DNA from 3 places in the Paenibacillus sp. A14 genome. Region 3 is predicted to be linked to each of the others. Evidence: riboswitches for the same ligand, from Rfam matches in the RefSeq annotation. Region 3 holds a riboswitch; each other region holds the start of a gene.

Region 1 (4,425 bases), on a different contig from region 3:
ACAGTTGACCGCAGCAGCAGTAAGTCTGGCCATTCTTTTCTCCGTTGGCACTGGGAGCGCTTTCGCCGATTCCACGTTGGACGGCGTCATCGATACGGCCTTGGGAACGGAGTACTCTTCCGGCGGCACTACAACGTCCGGCTTCGATTGTTCCGGATTTACCATGTACGTCTTTTCGAAGATCGGTATTAAACTGCCCCATCAATCCGGTGCCCAATACAAGATGGGAACGGCCGTAGAGAAGGAAGAGCTGATTGCCGGCGATCTCGTGTTCTTCAACACTTCCGGTAAAGGCGTTTCTCATGTCGGCGTTTATGTTGGTGATGGCAAGTTTGCCCACGCATCTTCTTCCAAGGGCGTAGTCATCAGCAAACTGAGTGAGAAGTATTATGTACAGCGTTATGTCGGAGCGAAACGGATTCTGAGTACCGATAAGTACGAAGAAGTCACCACCGACTCCCAAGAGCATGACGATGTAGAATAATTCCGGCAAAGGCCCGCAGCGATTCTTTCGAGTCGTAGACTGCGGGTTTTTTCATGGCTGTTTGGGAAATCCCGTTTAGGAGAAATTACCCGTCTCTCCCCGGCATAAACAGGACAATAGAATTAAAATATCCGGCAACCCTAGAATAGCTTGCCAAAGCAAGTTAGGCTTGGTACAATAACCAAAGTAAATAGTAACAACTTTGTAAACATTGTTCGCCACGTCACAACTTTGGGTGCATTCAACTAGACTAGCCGAATTCCCGGCACCCGGGAAACGGGGGAACCATTTTGGGTGAATTGATTACCGATACATAGGAATCATAGGGAACCTTCAACCGAATCCTCAAGCTAACCTCGCAGGCATTGGAAGGAGAACTTTACATCATGAGAAAGACATTTGCAGCAGCAGCGACAAGTTTGGCGATTCTGTTCACCTTGGGGACAGGGAGCGTATCGGCCGAAGACACGACCTTGAACAGCGTGGTTAACTCTGTTTACGGAACGCCTTATAAATACGGGGGTGTCTCCACAAGCGGATTTGATTGCTCCGGATTTACGAGATATGTGTTCAAGCAGATGGGGGTCAAGCTCGCCCGGGTCTCTTCAGCCCAGTACAAACAAGGCACGCCTGTCGCCAAAAGCCAGTTAAAGCCGGGGGATCTCGTATTCTTCAATACCTTGGGCAAGAATAAAGTATCCCATGTCGGCATTTACATCGGTGAGGGGAAATTTGCGCACGCCTCTTCATCCAAAGGAATTCGTACGGATAAATTAAACAGCAGTTACTATAAATCAAAATATGTCGGGGCCAAAAGAATTCTCAGCAAAACCGGTTATTCCACATATGCCGCAGAATCATGACCCCTACGCCAAATTGAGGCGCTCACCTCAACTTAGTTAATACCGCAGTGGTTCTTGCCGGAACCACTGCGTTTTTTTCGCTATATACCATATAACGAAAGTCCGTTCAAAAAGGTTTCCAAATATGGCCTTTCCGCCAAAATTTATTTTTTCACGATCGCCGTTTCCTCTCCCGGACTCCACTGTCCAAATCTTCCCATACTCCACATTACCCCTCTGACCGAGGACGAAACACCTACGTCTTCCTATCTTTACAAGCAACCCATTTCCCGTTAGAGTGAGGGTAAACGGAATTTTCTAATCGATGAAAAGACAGCCCCGCGATATAATATCCATTCCCATTGTTTAAAGGAGGCGCAAACATGGAAAAACCAGTCACTACATTCCGGATCGTTCCCATGGAGGAGAGCCACGGCGCGGCTATCTGTACCTGGAAATACGATTCCCCATACGATATCTATAGCTGGCTCCCCTGGGAACAAATGAAAGCGCTCGACGTGGAGTTTGGGAACCCGGCCTTAAGAGCGCAACAATATGTCTCATTAATGACCCCTGATGATGAGCTCGCCGGATTTGCCCAGTACTTTCCGATGGAAGGGGTGACACGGCTCGGCATCGGGATGCGGCCCGATTTATGCGGCCAGGGACTGGGTAAAACCTTTGTGCTGACGATCGTGGAGGAAGCCCGGCGGCGGAAACCGCAGAATGTCATCGACCTGGAGGTATTGACCTGGAACACCCGGGCGATTCGCGCTTATCAAAAAGCCGGCTTCGTCATTACCGATTTGTACGAAAAAATGACCCCGGGCGGTATTTCCAAACCTTACTACTGTATGGTTTACAAAGGTGCCCCAGTCTCACCTTAATCTATATTGCGAGGTTGTCTGTGATAAACGGCACGTCATTTGGGGAAATATTTAAAAAACCGGAGTAATTCGTTACTTTTTTTGTCACAAACGCTATGATCAATGAGCCTGTTCCGCTATAATGGAAGGGGTAACTTACATAGGAGGGACGATCGGAATGCAGAAGTGGATCATGAGCGGATTACTCGTCGTGGCTTGCGCCTTTGCAGCCGTGTTAATGTTTACATTGCCCGGCCGGGAACAGGTAGCTCAGGAAGAGAAGCCTCAGATGCCTGAAGTCACGTTAAATGCGGAACAAGCCGAGGCCGTTATAAAGGCGAACTGCATCAGCTGTCATGGTGATGAATTGAAAGGCGGAGCCGGTCCGAACCTGCAAAAAGTAGGTTCCGCGCTGTCGGCTGACCAGTTGTTTGGGATCATTACCAAAGGGAAAGGCGGAGGCATGATGCCTTCCTTCAAGGATAAGTTGAAGGAAGAGGAAATCGCCAACGTCGCGCTTTATCTTTCCGAAAAGAAATAACGCTTACAACAATACGCCCGCCGGGGCCTGGGTCCAGGTTTTCGGCGGGCGCTTTTCTGCAGCCTCGATTATCTTGCTTTCCTGCATTCGTTTCTCAACCGGCAGAACGGGCCTTCTCGAATGCTTCATTATATTGCTGCGCTTCCTTGATATCCACGGCCGTGATGCCGCCTTCCTCCCAGGAGGTCAGGCGAAGCGTCACCGTTTTGTGATCGATGGTTATAAAGGGGTGATGGTTAAACGCTTCCGAAATGGCGGCAACCTCGTCCACAAACGCAATCCCTTTCATAAAGTTGGAGAAGGTATATTTGCGGACGATCCAGCGTCCCTCCTCCAGCTCCCAACCTTCCAGCCTTTCCAAATGCGCCTCTACTTCTTGCGGCGTAAACGGCATTGTTCTTCCTCCCCGTTTCCTCAAACTTCCCTGTATGTAATCCTGCAGTGAAGGATTTTATTCTTCGTCTCCAGCCCGGCATGAGCATCCATTTATTGTATTCCATGGATCGGCTGTTCATGCGCGGAAGGCTTTTCCTGATTTACCCTGCCCGTCCGAGCAGGTCTAGCGTGTCGATCTTCTAAGTCTTTATTTTACCATGCTCCCGAACAATATTCCAAAAAAACGCCCCGCTGTCAAATCAAAGCCACGGAGGTCAACTCGTCTTCGCCGATGAGCACATTGATTCTGTGGCCCTCAGCATCGTGAATAACCACAGCGCTGCCCACGCTAATCACGGGTTCGGTCCCCAGCGCAAAGAACAAATCTTCCGCCAATGCCTCTTGGACCTCATAACGTTCTTCGCCGGAAAGGTCCGCCCACTCCGCAGCCTCCATTTCAAAAAATTCATAGCTATCCGGAATGCGTCCAACCGCTTCCGTCAGATCTGCCAAAATATGTTCATAATCTCTTCCGTGCTTTACTCCCACCGCCTAATGGCTCCCTTCTTAGTAGTCTAATACAGACTGTATTCTCATTATACCGGAAAAAACACCTTAAAAAAAAAGGGAATTCTGTCGATAAAAAAGATAAACCGTTTTTCGGACAAGGTTGTAATGCCTCCAGCAAGGATGCGGGAGACAGAAAAATGGAAACAATTATCTCAAGGACGAGGTGTGCAATGGAAATTTCAACGATTATTGGACTTATTCTCGGTTTCGTGGCGCTTATTTTAGGAATGTTCCTGAAAGGTGCACCTATTGAAAGCTTGGTCTCGAACCCTGCGGCCTTTGTCATTATCTTTGTAGGGACGGCAGCGACGCTGTTTGTGGCATTTCCGCTTTCGGACATCAAGAAATTCCCCGTGTTGCTCAAACTCACCATGTCAAAGCCCAAAATGATCAGCAAGGCTGAGCTGATTACCCTGTTCATGGAATGGGCGACCATTACCCGCCGTGAAGGTCTGCTTGCTTTGGAAGCCAAGGTGGAGGAAATTGAAGATGATTTTTTACGCGGCGGGATGCGGATGATCATCGACGGTAACGATCAGGATTTCGTTCAAGACGTCCTTACGGAAGATATCGCAGCCACCGAAGAGCGTCATAAGGCGGGGGCGCAAATCTTCTCCCAGGCCGGGATGTACGCGCCTACCCTAGGGGTACTCGGGGCGGTTGTCGGACTCATCGCCGCATTGTCCGATATGAGTGATATCGACAAATTGTCCCACGCGATTTCCGGTGCTTTTATCGCAACAGTTT
Region 2 (4,425 bases), on a different contig from region 3:
TGAGGAGCAGCCTCCCGGTTTAAGTCCTATTCATGCGTTGAAAAACGCCATGATCTCGGAGATTTCTAATATGTCCGCCGAGGAGTTGTCCACGATGCGCGAGCGGAATCAGCTGGTGATTTCGATTCCGGAGCTCTGGGCGGCGTTGGTGAACAACATGACGCAGATGATGCATCTGATCGCGGATATCGTCGCGGGGCGGGTCGGCGGCCACCCGGAGGATCTGGCGATCCGCACTTTAGCCGGAGCTGTGGTGGGTGTGAATATTTCGGTGATACTTCATTATGCGAAAAATCCGGAGACCGATTTTGCCGAGCTTTTGGAGGAAGCGCTAAGCCATCTGGAAAAAGGATTCTCTCTGTAAGACCGGTACAGAACCAAAGCTGAAAATAACTCCACTGACTTTCTGAAAATAATGCTACAATAAAGGCCGAAACAGTAAAGTTTTTCGCAAAGGGGTAATGGACATGACAACCATACTGAAAACATTGACGATAGCCGGCAGCGATTCCAGCGGCGGGGCGGGAATCCAGGCGGATTTGAAGACCTTTGAGGAATACGGGACCTATGGATTGAGCGCGTTGACCACCATCGTGACGATGGATCCGGACCGCGGCTGGCATCACAGCGTATATCCGGTGGATGCGGCCCTCGTTGCCGAACAGCTGAAGACCGTATTTGCCGGCGGGCCCGTTGCGGCCATGAAAACGGGAATGCTGGGCAGCGTGGCGATCATCGAAGTCGTGGAAGCCTGCATTAAGCGGAATCGGCAGCAAAATGTCGTCATCGACCCGGTGATGGTCTGCAAGGGCGAGGACGAAGTGCTGAATCCCGAAAGCGCGGATGCGATCCGCGATTCTCTGTTGCCGCTGGCAACCGTGACCACGCCGAACCTGTTCGAAGCCGGCGTATTGTCCGGAATGGGGCGTCTGACCTCGGTGGCGGATATGAAGGAAGCGGCGAAACGAATTCGGGAACGGGGGGCCCGGAACGTCGTTATCAAAGGCGGGAAGGCTCTCGAGGGCGAAAAAGCGCTTGACATATTCTACGACGGCTCCGAATTTACGATCCTGGAGAGCGATAAAATCGAACCGGCCCACAACCACGGCGCGGGCTGTACGTTTGCCGCCGCGGTAACCGGCGGGCTGGCCTGCGGCATGCCGGTCAAGGAGGCGGTGGAGAAAGCGAAAAAATTCGTGACGGCCGCGATCCGCTCCGGATACGCATTTAACGAATTTGTAGGTCCCGTTTTTCACGCGGGGTATCGCTTGAACGGCGAGCAATAAAACCAGGATTCTTCATTTAAAGGTCTTGTTCTCCTGTGCGGAGAGCGGGACCTTTTTTTACATTTGACGGGGGCTGATAAATCATGAAAGGAAATGAAAACAAGGGAAGTAAGCGCTTAAACGAACCCTTTTGGGTCAATGTTTCGTGAAATCGGGCACATCCAGGGTTTTACACGGATAAGTGAAAGGAGTATATTCACTCATGGATTTCATATCAAAATTCGCTGAATTTCCAGTAAGGGAAAACGGGGGAACCGATTTGTCGTCAACGTTTGGCCGGGAGAGTATCGGCCAAATCAAAGCGGCAGGGGGTGAATCCGCGGCAGCTTTCAGTCAGGGCTTTCGCGGAGGGGTGATTCTCGCCACCCTAATCCGACAGCTAACCTCGTAAGCGTAGTTCGGGAGAGGATGATACTGTGACCATGCAGACATGACATGGACCACAGGGGTTCTGACCTCTGTGGTTTTTTGCTGTGCTCCCCTATGCTTTTTTTCCGAAGAAAATGGGTATTCTATCTTAAACCAACTATGAGGTGTTGCAGTTATGTTTACCATGCTAAAAAGAGTGCTCATCGGTCAGCCGCTGAAGTCTACGGAACTGGGGGAACAAAGGCTCAGTAAAACGAAAGCGCTGGCGATTCTGTCTTCGGATGCCCTGTCCTCCATCGCCTATGGTCCCGAACAGATCCTGATTGTGCTGATGGCCATCGGGGCGGCGGCCTTTTGGTATTCCATCCCGATTGCCGTAGGAATTCTCGTGCTGCTGACGGCTCTCGTCCTGTCCTACAGACAAGTGATTTTCGCTTATCCGCACGGCGGCGGCGCCTATGTGGTGTCGAAGGAGAACCTTGGTGTCAATGCGGGCCTGCTGGCGGGCGGAGCCCTGTTGGTCGATTATATTTTGACGGTGGCGGTCAGCATTTCGGCGGGGACGGACGCCATTACTTCCGCCTTTCCGTCGCTGCATCCTTATAATGTGCTGATCGCTTGCCTGCTGGTTGTGCTGATTACCGTTCTCAACCTGCGCGGCATTACCGAGTCGGCTTCCATTCTGGCTTATCCTGTGTACTTGTTCGTCCTGATCATCTTCATAACGATCGGTGCGGGATTGTATCGGATTATGACCGGCCAGGTCCCGAGCGATCTGCACGCCCCGATCGGTACACCTGTCGCCGGGCTGACCTTGTTTTTGCTGTTGAAGGCTTTTGCGTCCGGGAGTTCGGCCTTGACCGGGGTGGAGGCAATCTCCAATGCGATCCCGAATTTTAAGGACCCCGCCCCGAGGAATGCCTCCAAAACCCTGGCGGCGATGGGCATTCTGCTGGCTTTGCTGTTTACCGGAATCGTCTGGCTCGCGTATTACTACGGCATCTCGCCAAAAGGCGAGGAAACGGTCGTTTCGCAAATCGCCTCGGCAACCTTCGGCAGAGGCGGGATGTATTTCGCGATTCAGGGAATCACCGCAATGATTCTCGTCCTTGCCGCGAACACGGGGTATTCGGCATTTCCGCTGCTGGCGGTCAACCTGGCGAAGGATAAATATATCGCCCGGATGTTCACCGTTCGCGGAGATCGCCTTGGCTATTCGAACGGAATTGTGTTTCTGGCGGCGGCTTCGATTTTACTGATTATCGTGTTTAAAGGGCAGACCGAGCATTTGATTCCGCTTTATGCGGTCGGGGTTTTTATCCCGTTCACACTGGCGCAGGCCGGGATGCTGGTGAAGTGGATCCGGGAGAAACCCGAAGGGTGGAGAGTAAAGCTCACCATTAACGCGGTAGGCGCGGTGATCAGCTTTACGGTCATGATGATGTTTTTCATTACGAAGTTTACGCAGGTTTGGCCCGCACTCATTTTTTTACCGGCGATCGTCATGGTCTTTCACAAAATTCATAAGCACTATGAGGCCGTCGGCGATCAGCTTCGCATCACCACTTGCGAGCCTGCGGCTCGCGTTAATGGCAATGTGTTCGTTATTCCGGTCGCCGGAATTACGCATGTGGTGGAGAATACGCTGAACTATGCCAAATCCTTAAAGCCCGATCAAATTATCGCGGTATATGTGGCTTTCGATAAGGAAGCGGAGAAGCAGTTTGAAGAGAAGTGGAAGCTGTGGCAGCCCGATATCCGCCTGGTGACCATCTATTCGCAGTACCGGAGCATCATCCAGCCGCTGACCAAATTTATCGACACGGTCGAGCATAAGGCCAAGGAGTTGAATTACGGGGTGACCGTGCTGATTCCGCAGTTTATTCCGAAGAAACGGTGGCACAACGCGCTTCATAATCAATCGAGCTTATTGATTCGCGCATTCCTGCTCTATCGCCGGGATTTAATCGTTGCGACCGTTCCGTATCATTTGAAAAAATAATTCGAACACGACTGAAGCCCGGCTCCGTGCCACCCGGCCCGGAGCCCTTCAGCTCAGCATGCTTCGCACCAGTTCGTTCATGCCCTTCCAGGAATCCTTCAGTACGAAGTCCTGTTGAATTCCCGCATTCCACGGCCTCGGAATCAGAATCGTCCGCTTTCCGGCGTCCCTGGCGGCGAGAATATTGTGCGGCCCGTCGTCAATAAGCAGATCAAAACCGAGCAAGTACTTGCGCTTGGCCACGAAGAAATTCTCGAACGGGATAAACGGCAGGTGCCTTTGCAGCCACCGCCATTTCTCGGCGACCGAGGACGGCCGGGCGGCGGTGACGATAATAACGTCATAGTCGGCGGTCATCCTGCGGATTTCTTCCACCGTGTATTCATCAAAAATCTCCAGTTCCTCATAAAGGCCGGGCCGGCCGAAGAACAGATCGTCCGTACAGGCGGGATGCCAGATGCCGCTTAAATCGAAGCTGACGATTTGTTCCAGGGTCAGCGGCAGATCGGGATACATCATATTATGGTAATGGATAGCTTTCGGTATGAGATGGCAGATCGTGTCGTCCATGTCGACGGCTATAATTTTTTTACTCATGCGAATATATTTCTCCCCGGCATACGATGCGTTGAATTTACCGTAATTGTAAAGGACCCGGCGGCAAAGCGCAAACTTTACAAGGAGTACAGGTTGGCATATTATGGGGCTATACCAATATAGACAGGAAGGAATGTGGAGATGGAGAGGACCGAGGCGAAACTTAAGAAA
Region 3 (4,425 bases):
GAATGGCGTATTGTCCGCCAATCCCTCAAAGCCGGAGCCGTTGTTTGCGGCTGACGAGGTGTATTCGTACAGCACCTGCGTGATTCCGTGAAAGCCGGCATTTGTAATCGCGCCCTTACCGAGATCGGTCAGGAAGGCAAGCGCCGCCGGCGCCAGAATAATGAACGGGTGCGCCAATATCGCAATCGCGATGAGCTTCATCTCCCGCGGCTCGATCTTGCGGCCCAGGAATTCCGGCGTACGGCCGACCATCAGTCCGCAGATGAACACGGCCAGTATCGCGTACATCAGCATATTGATCAGCCCGACGCCTTTGCCGCCGAATACGACATTCAGCATCATCTCCGCTAATGGCACCAGACCGCCGAGCGGGGTCAGCGTATCGTGCATGTTGTTGACCGAACCAGTCGTCGCCGCCGTCGTCACGGTGGTAAACAGGGCGGATTGGGCTATGCCGAAACGCACCTCTTTCCCCTCCATACTGCCCTGCGAAGCGTCGATGCCCAGCGCATTCAGCGCCGGATTTCCGCTTGTTTCCGCCGTATAGGCGATCGTAAGGAACACAAGGAACAGAACCATCATTGCCGAGAAAATAACCCAGCCCTGCTTGCGGCTCTTCGCAAATCTGCCGTACATGAATGGCAGCGCCGCGGACAAGCACCACATCGACAGAATCTCGATTACATTGGTCAACGGGTTCGGATTCTCAAACGGGTGCGACGAGTTGGCGCCGAAAAAGCCGCCGCCGTTGGTGCCCAGATGTTTGATCGACTCCAGTGAAGCGACAGGCCCGATCGCAATTTGCTGCGCAGCTCCTTCCAGTGTCGTTACCGCCAGTGTCGGATGGAGCGTCTGCGGAACCTGCAGCGCGACCAGCACCAAAGTGACGATCAACGCCAACGGGAAGAAAACCCGCGTATGCGCCTTGACGAAATCCTCAAAGAAGTTGCCCAGCGTCTTGCCTTTGCTAGTAATGCCCCGGACAAACGCGACCGCGACCGAAAGGCCCGTAGCCGCCGACGTGAACATCATCATCATGATGACGGCCATTTGCGAGAAATATGTCAACCCCGTCTCGCCGCTGTAATGCTGCAGGTTTGTGTTCGTGATAAAGCTGATAACCGTGTTTAGCACCAGCGTAGGTTCCATATTCCCGATATCGTTCGGATTAAGCGGCAAGCCGCTCTGTATCCGCAACAGGAAATAACTTACCGCGACGAGCACGAAGTTGGTCGCGACGAAGCTGATCGCGTACCGCTTCCAGCTCATGCCCGGGCGGCGCTTCAGCCCGATGACCGCAAAAATGGGCTTCTCGGCCCACCCGAATATTTTATCCGTGCGATTGGGTTCGTTAGAAAAAACATAAAACAAATAATTTCCAAGCGGTTTGGCAATCAGCAGCAAAATGCCGATCACAATTCCGATTTGCAATATATCCATTTGACCGTTCCTCCCTGGTATTGCCGCTATAAAAAAGATAAAGATCAAACACTCGTTAAAACTTTTCCGGATGAAGTAAGGCATAGATCAAATAGATCAGCAATACGAGCGTAAACATCAACACGATCGTCATTCGTGTTCGCCTCCCGAGTCCGCTACCGTTTTCCCGCACCAAACGACAAATCCGATCACAAGCGCGAAGGCTGCGGCTAACGTTAGTCCCATCCAAATATCCAGCATTACGACACTCCTCCAAATAATTAATCAGTCAGATCGCTGAGTAGAAACCCGACTTCCCCGTTTTTTGTGTATACCACAAAGGAAGCACCGAGTTTTTTATAAATCGCCTCGGGATGCCACATGGTCGTCACGACAGTTATCGCCTTGCAGGAAAACCGGGCAACAAACTGCAAATACTGACAGCTTAGCGGTAGACTGGACTCAAAAATGAAAACTCGCCCGATCGGAAATACAGGTATCTCACCCGCCTTATTACGGGTAGTACTTACACGCAAAACCTCATTCACTCCGATTTCCCTCAGCAGCTTTTCTTCCCTTTTGTTATTGGTTAAGGCTGCTACCGGAATTTTTTGGTACATAAGCAACCGAATGAAGTTTCTCCCCGCTTTATTCGAAGCGGCCACTAAAATACGGTTTTTCTCCATGCGCTCCTCCTCCGAATCAAGGAAAAAGGCAACAAAAAGAAGCCTTGGAAAAGAGGAACCTTTTCCGCGGCTTCTCGCTCATGACGCCTTCGTCCTGATCGGCCCGCGACAAAATGTTGCCTCTCCATACGCTTACGAGGTTAGCTGTCGGATTCGGGCGTGAGAGTCGCCCTACACCAGGCATTTAAGAGTGCCGAGTGATTCACCCCATGAAACCGAGCGCGGTTTCGTTGGTTCCCCCGTTCCTTGAGTCTTCCAAGGATTCAGCGTTTTAAAAAAATATTGTAAGTCACAGTTTTCCGAGACTGTGGCAGAAAAAACGATGAATAACCGATTGATTCATCCTCTCCCTCAATAGCACACGATCCTTTATCTACGGGTTAGCTGACATTTACAGGCGGTGAGAGACGCCCGTCTTCGCTGATCGAGTCGTGAACGAACGATTTCGTTCCCGGTTCCGATCGGCTTGCTCCCACACAAGCTTCGGTCCGTTGACTCCCCGTTTTGGATCGGCAGCTCCATTAGAATCGAATAGCAATTCAATTCATGGACCGTATCTTACTCCTTGACAAAATGATTGTAAAACGCTGTAGCATGTGTATCCACTGAAATAAGGAGTTCTAGGATAAAGGCAGCGTTATCAAAATGGAAACTCTTTTCTTTCCTCGCAAATACTCATGTTTACAAGACTTTTCATCATTTTTACGGTTTTTTTACACCCGTGGGCGGTTTATTTACCCCTTTTTTATACGGACCTGAATTATAGTTAGAACCGTGAATTCTTCGACTTGTATGAACGCTGAATTCCCGTTATGGCGGGAAGCGGGGGAACCATCGGACCGCAAATTCGGTCCAACTTGGGGTGAATCCGAAATGAGACGTTATCGGTCTCGTAAGGTAGGGCGACTCTCACCGCCCGAATCCGACAGCTAACCTCGTAAGCGCAGCAGAGAGAACCTTGATTTCCGTGCTTTTGCGTCGGGGCATTTTGCCCGTCCGCGCAAACCGCTGCAGGGGTTTATTCTCTGTCGGCGGTTTTTTTGTTGTAAACATGCGGACAAACGGGCTTTTAAACATTTTAACCCTATGGGAGGATGAGGATCGACATGAGGACTTATTATTGGGGATCGCATCGGAATCTTCTGGACCCGGTTAGCTTGCGTTACCTGTATTTTGGAGCGTTCTGGTATGAAGAACACGGGCAAAGATTTATCGTAGGTTATGGTTTCGGCGACAGCAAAATCGGGATATTCCGCCAGTTCGGCGCACCGGCATCCTGTCAAGAATGCACGGATATAGAGGTTTTGCACGAGATCTACCGGGAATTCAGGAAACAACAGCAGGAACAGGATTGGTCGGCGCGCTTACGCCTTCCGCTTCTGGCAGCTTTTCGAAAACCTTGGCTCCGGATACCTCCGGGCTGGTATGTGCTGAAATTGCAAGCGTCGTTTCCCGCTCATTTAACCTTTGTTCACAAAACAAAATACGCCGTATGGCTGGAGCATTCTGCCGTTTGCGAAAATGAAACGGAAATCCGAAGCTATATTCACAAGGCTGAAAACATGCATCATGTCGATTTTAATTGGATGAACGGTTGAGGAGGGTTACGGAGATGAATAACAATAGACTAACGCGAATTGAGCTGTTCGCCTTTAGTGGACCTCCATCTTTTGTTATTGCCGCCCGGAGCTCCCAAGAATGCTGGTATTGCATCCTAAAACTTTCCTGCGGAGACTGCAGCGGTTTCGGCGCTTGTCCTGTCTCTACGGACGGCAAATGGTTCGACTTGATTAAATGGGGGGATTTTTTGCGGTCCATCCGAAACCAATCGGTAGAAGAAGCCTTGGAAATTGTTCATTCCAAAGGCTCGGAATGGCTCCCGGGACAACTGGCATTGGTCCGATCCGCCTTGCTGGACACCGCTCTGTCCAGGCAGTCCCGCCTCAAAGCAGCGGCCGGAGCCGAATATAAGAGAAGCCTCTTCAGCAACCGCCCGTGGAACGCAGCACAGTTGATTCATGAATCTATAGCGTATTTTTCGATATTATAAGAGTAAACCAGAATCGCTTTCACTCCAACCATCATATATGACTCCGATACTCTCATCAGTAGACAAAAAGATACCCACAGTCCCGGCACTTTTTTTCTAAGTGTCCAGACTATGAGTATCCTCCATTTCCGTCGTTCTTATTTAAACACTTCCACGCCATTCAGAATGAGTCTGTGTGTAATGGTCGCATTTAACGAGTCCGATACGGAACAATATTTCGAAGTCCCGAGTTCAATGGCCTTCCAAATCCGGTAATCGGGAATATCGCCG

What was found. A riboswitch is a leader RNA that binds a small molecule or an ion and turns the genes downstream of it on or off. The one in region 3 is predicted to bind cyclic di-AMP.
Region 1: another riboswitch for cyclic di-AMP. It lies ahead of V4U88_RS25355 (C40 family peptidase); the one in region 3 lies ahead of V4U88_RS18870 (hypothetical protein).
Region 2: another riboswitch for cyclic di-AMP. It lies ahead of V4U88_RS14360 (APC family permease); the one in region 3 lies ahead of V4U88_RS18870 (hypothetical protein).

The regions. Positions count from the first base shown of each region.
Region 1 covers NZ_JBAGJD010000018.1:48,198-52,622, forward strand. The annotation lists gene V4U88_RS25350 (C40 family peptidase) at 1-484, shown strand, start outside; cyclic di-AMP (ydaO/yuaA leader) riboswitch at 727-864, shown strand; gene V4U88_RS25355 (C40 family peptidase) at 871-1,347, shown strand; gene V4U88_RS25360 (GNAT family N-acetyltransferase) at 1,710-2,213, shown strand; gene V4U88_RS25365 (c-type cytochrome) at 2,371-2,733, shown strand; gene V4U88_RS25370 (4a-hydroxytetrahydrobiopterin dehydratase) at 2,828-3,127, opposite strand; gene V4U88_RS25375 (hypothetical protein) at 3,364-3,657, opposite strand; gene motA (flagellar motor stator protein MotA) at 3,849-4,425, shown strand, end outside.
Region 2 covers NZ_JBAGJD010000004.1:641,870-646,294, forward strand. The annotation lists gene V4U88_RS14350 (acyl-CoA-like ligand-binding transcription factor) at 1-364, shown strand, start outside; gene thiD (bifunctional hydroxymethylpyrimidine kinase/phosphomethylpyrimidine kinase) at 468-1,286, shown strand; cyclic di-AMP (ydaO/yuaA leader) riboswitch at 1,499-1,695, shown strand; gene V4U88_RS14360 (APC family permease) at 1,831-3,657, shown strand; gene V4U88_RS14365 (5' nucleotidase, NT5C type) at 3,706-4,254, opposite strand; gene V4U88_RS14370 (HAD family hydrolase) at 4,396-4,425, shown strand, end outside.
Region 3 covers NZ_JBAGJD010000007.1:141,986-146,410, forward strand. The annotation lists gene kdpA (potassium-transporting ATPase subunit KdpA) at 1-1,440, opposite strand, end outside; gene kdpF (K(+)-transporting ATPase subunit F) at 1,496-1,573, opposite strand; gene V4U88_RS18865 (hypothetical protein) at 1,701-2,105, opposite strand; cyclic di-AMP (ydaO/yuaA leader) riboswitch at 2,221-2,384, opposite strand; cyclic di-AMP (ydaO/yuaA leader) riboswitch at 2,893-3,064, shown strand; gene V4U88_RS18870 (hypothetical protein) at 3,212-3,703, shown strand; gene V4U88_RS18875 (hypothetical protein) at 3,718-4,155, shown strand; gene V4U88_RS18880 (OsmC family protein) at 4,293-4,425, opposite strand, start outside.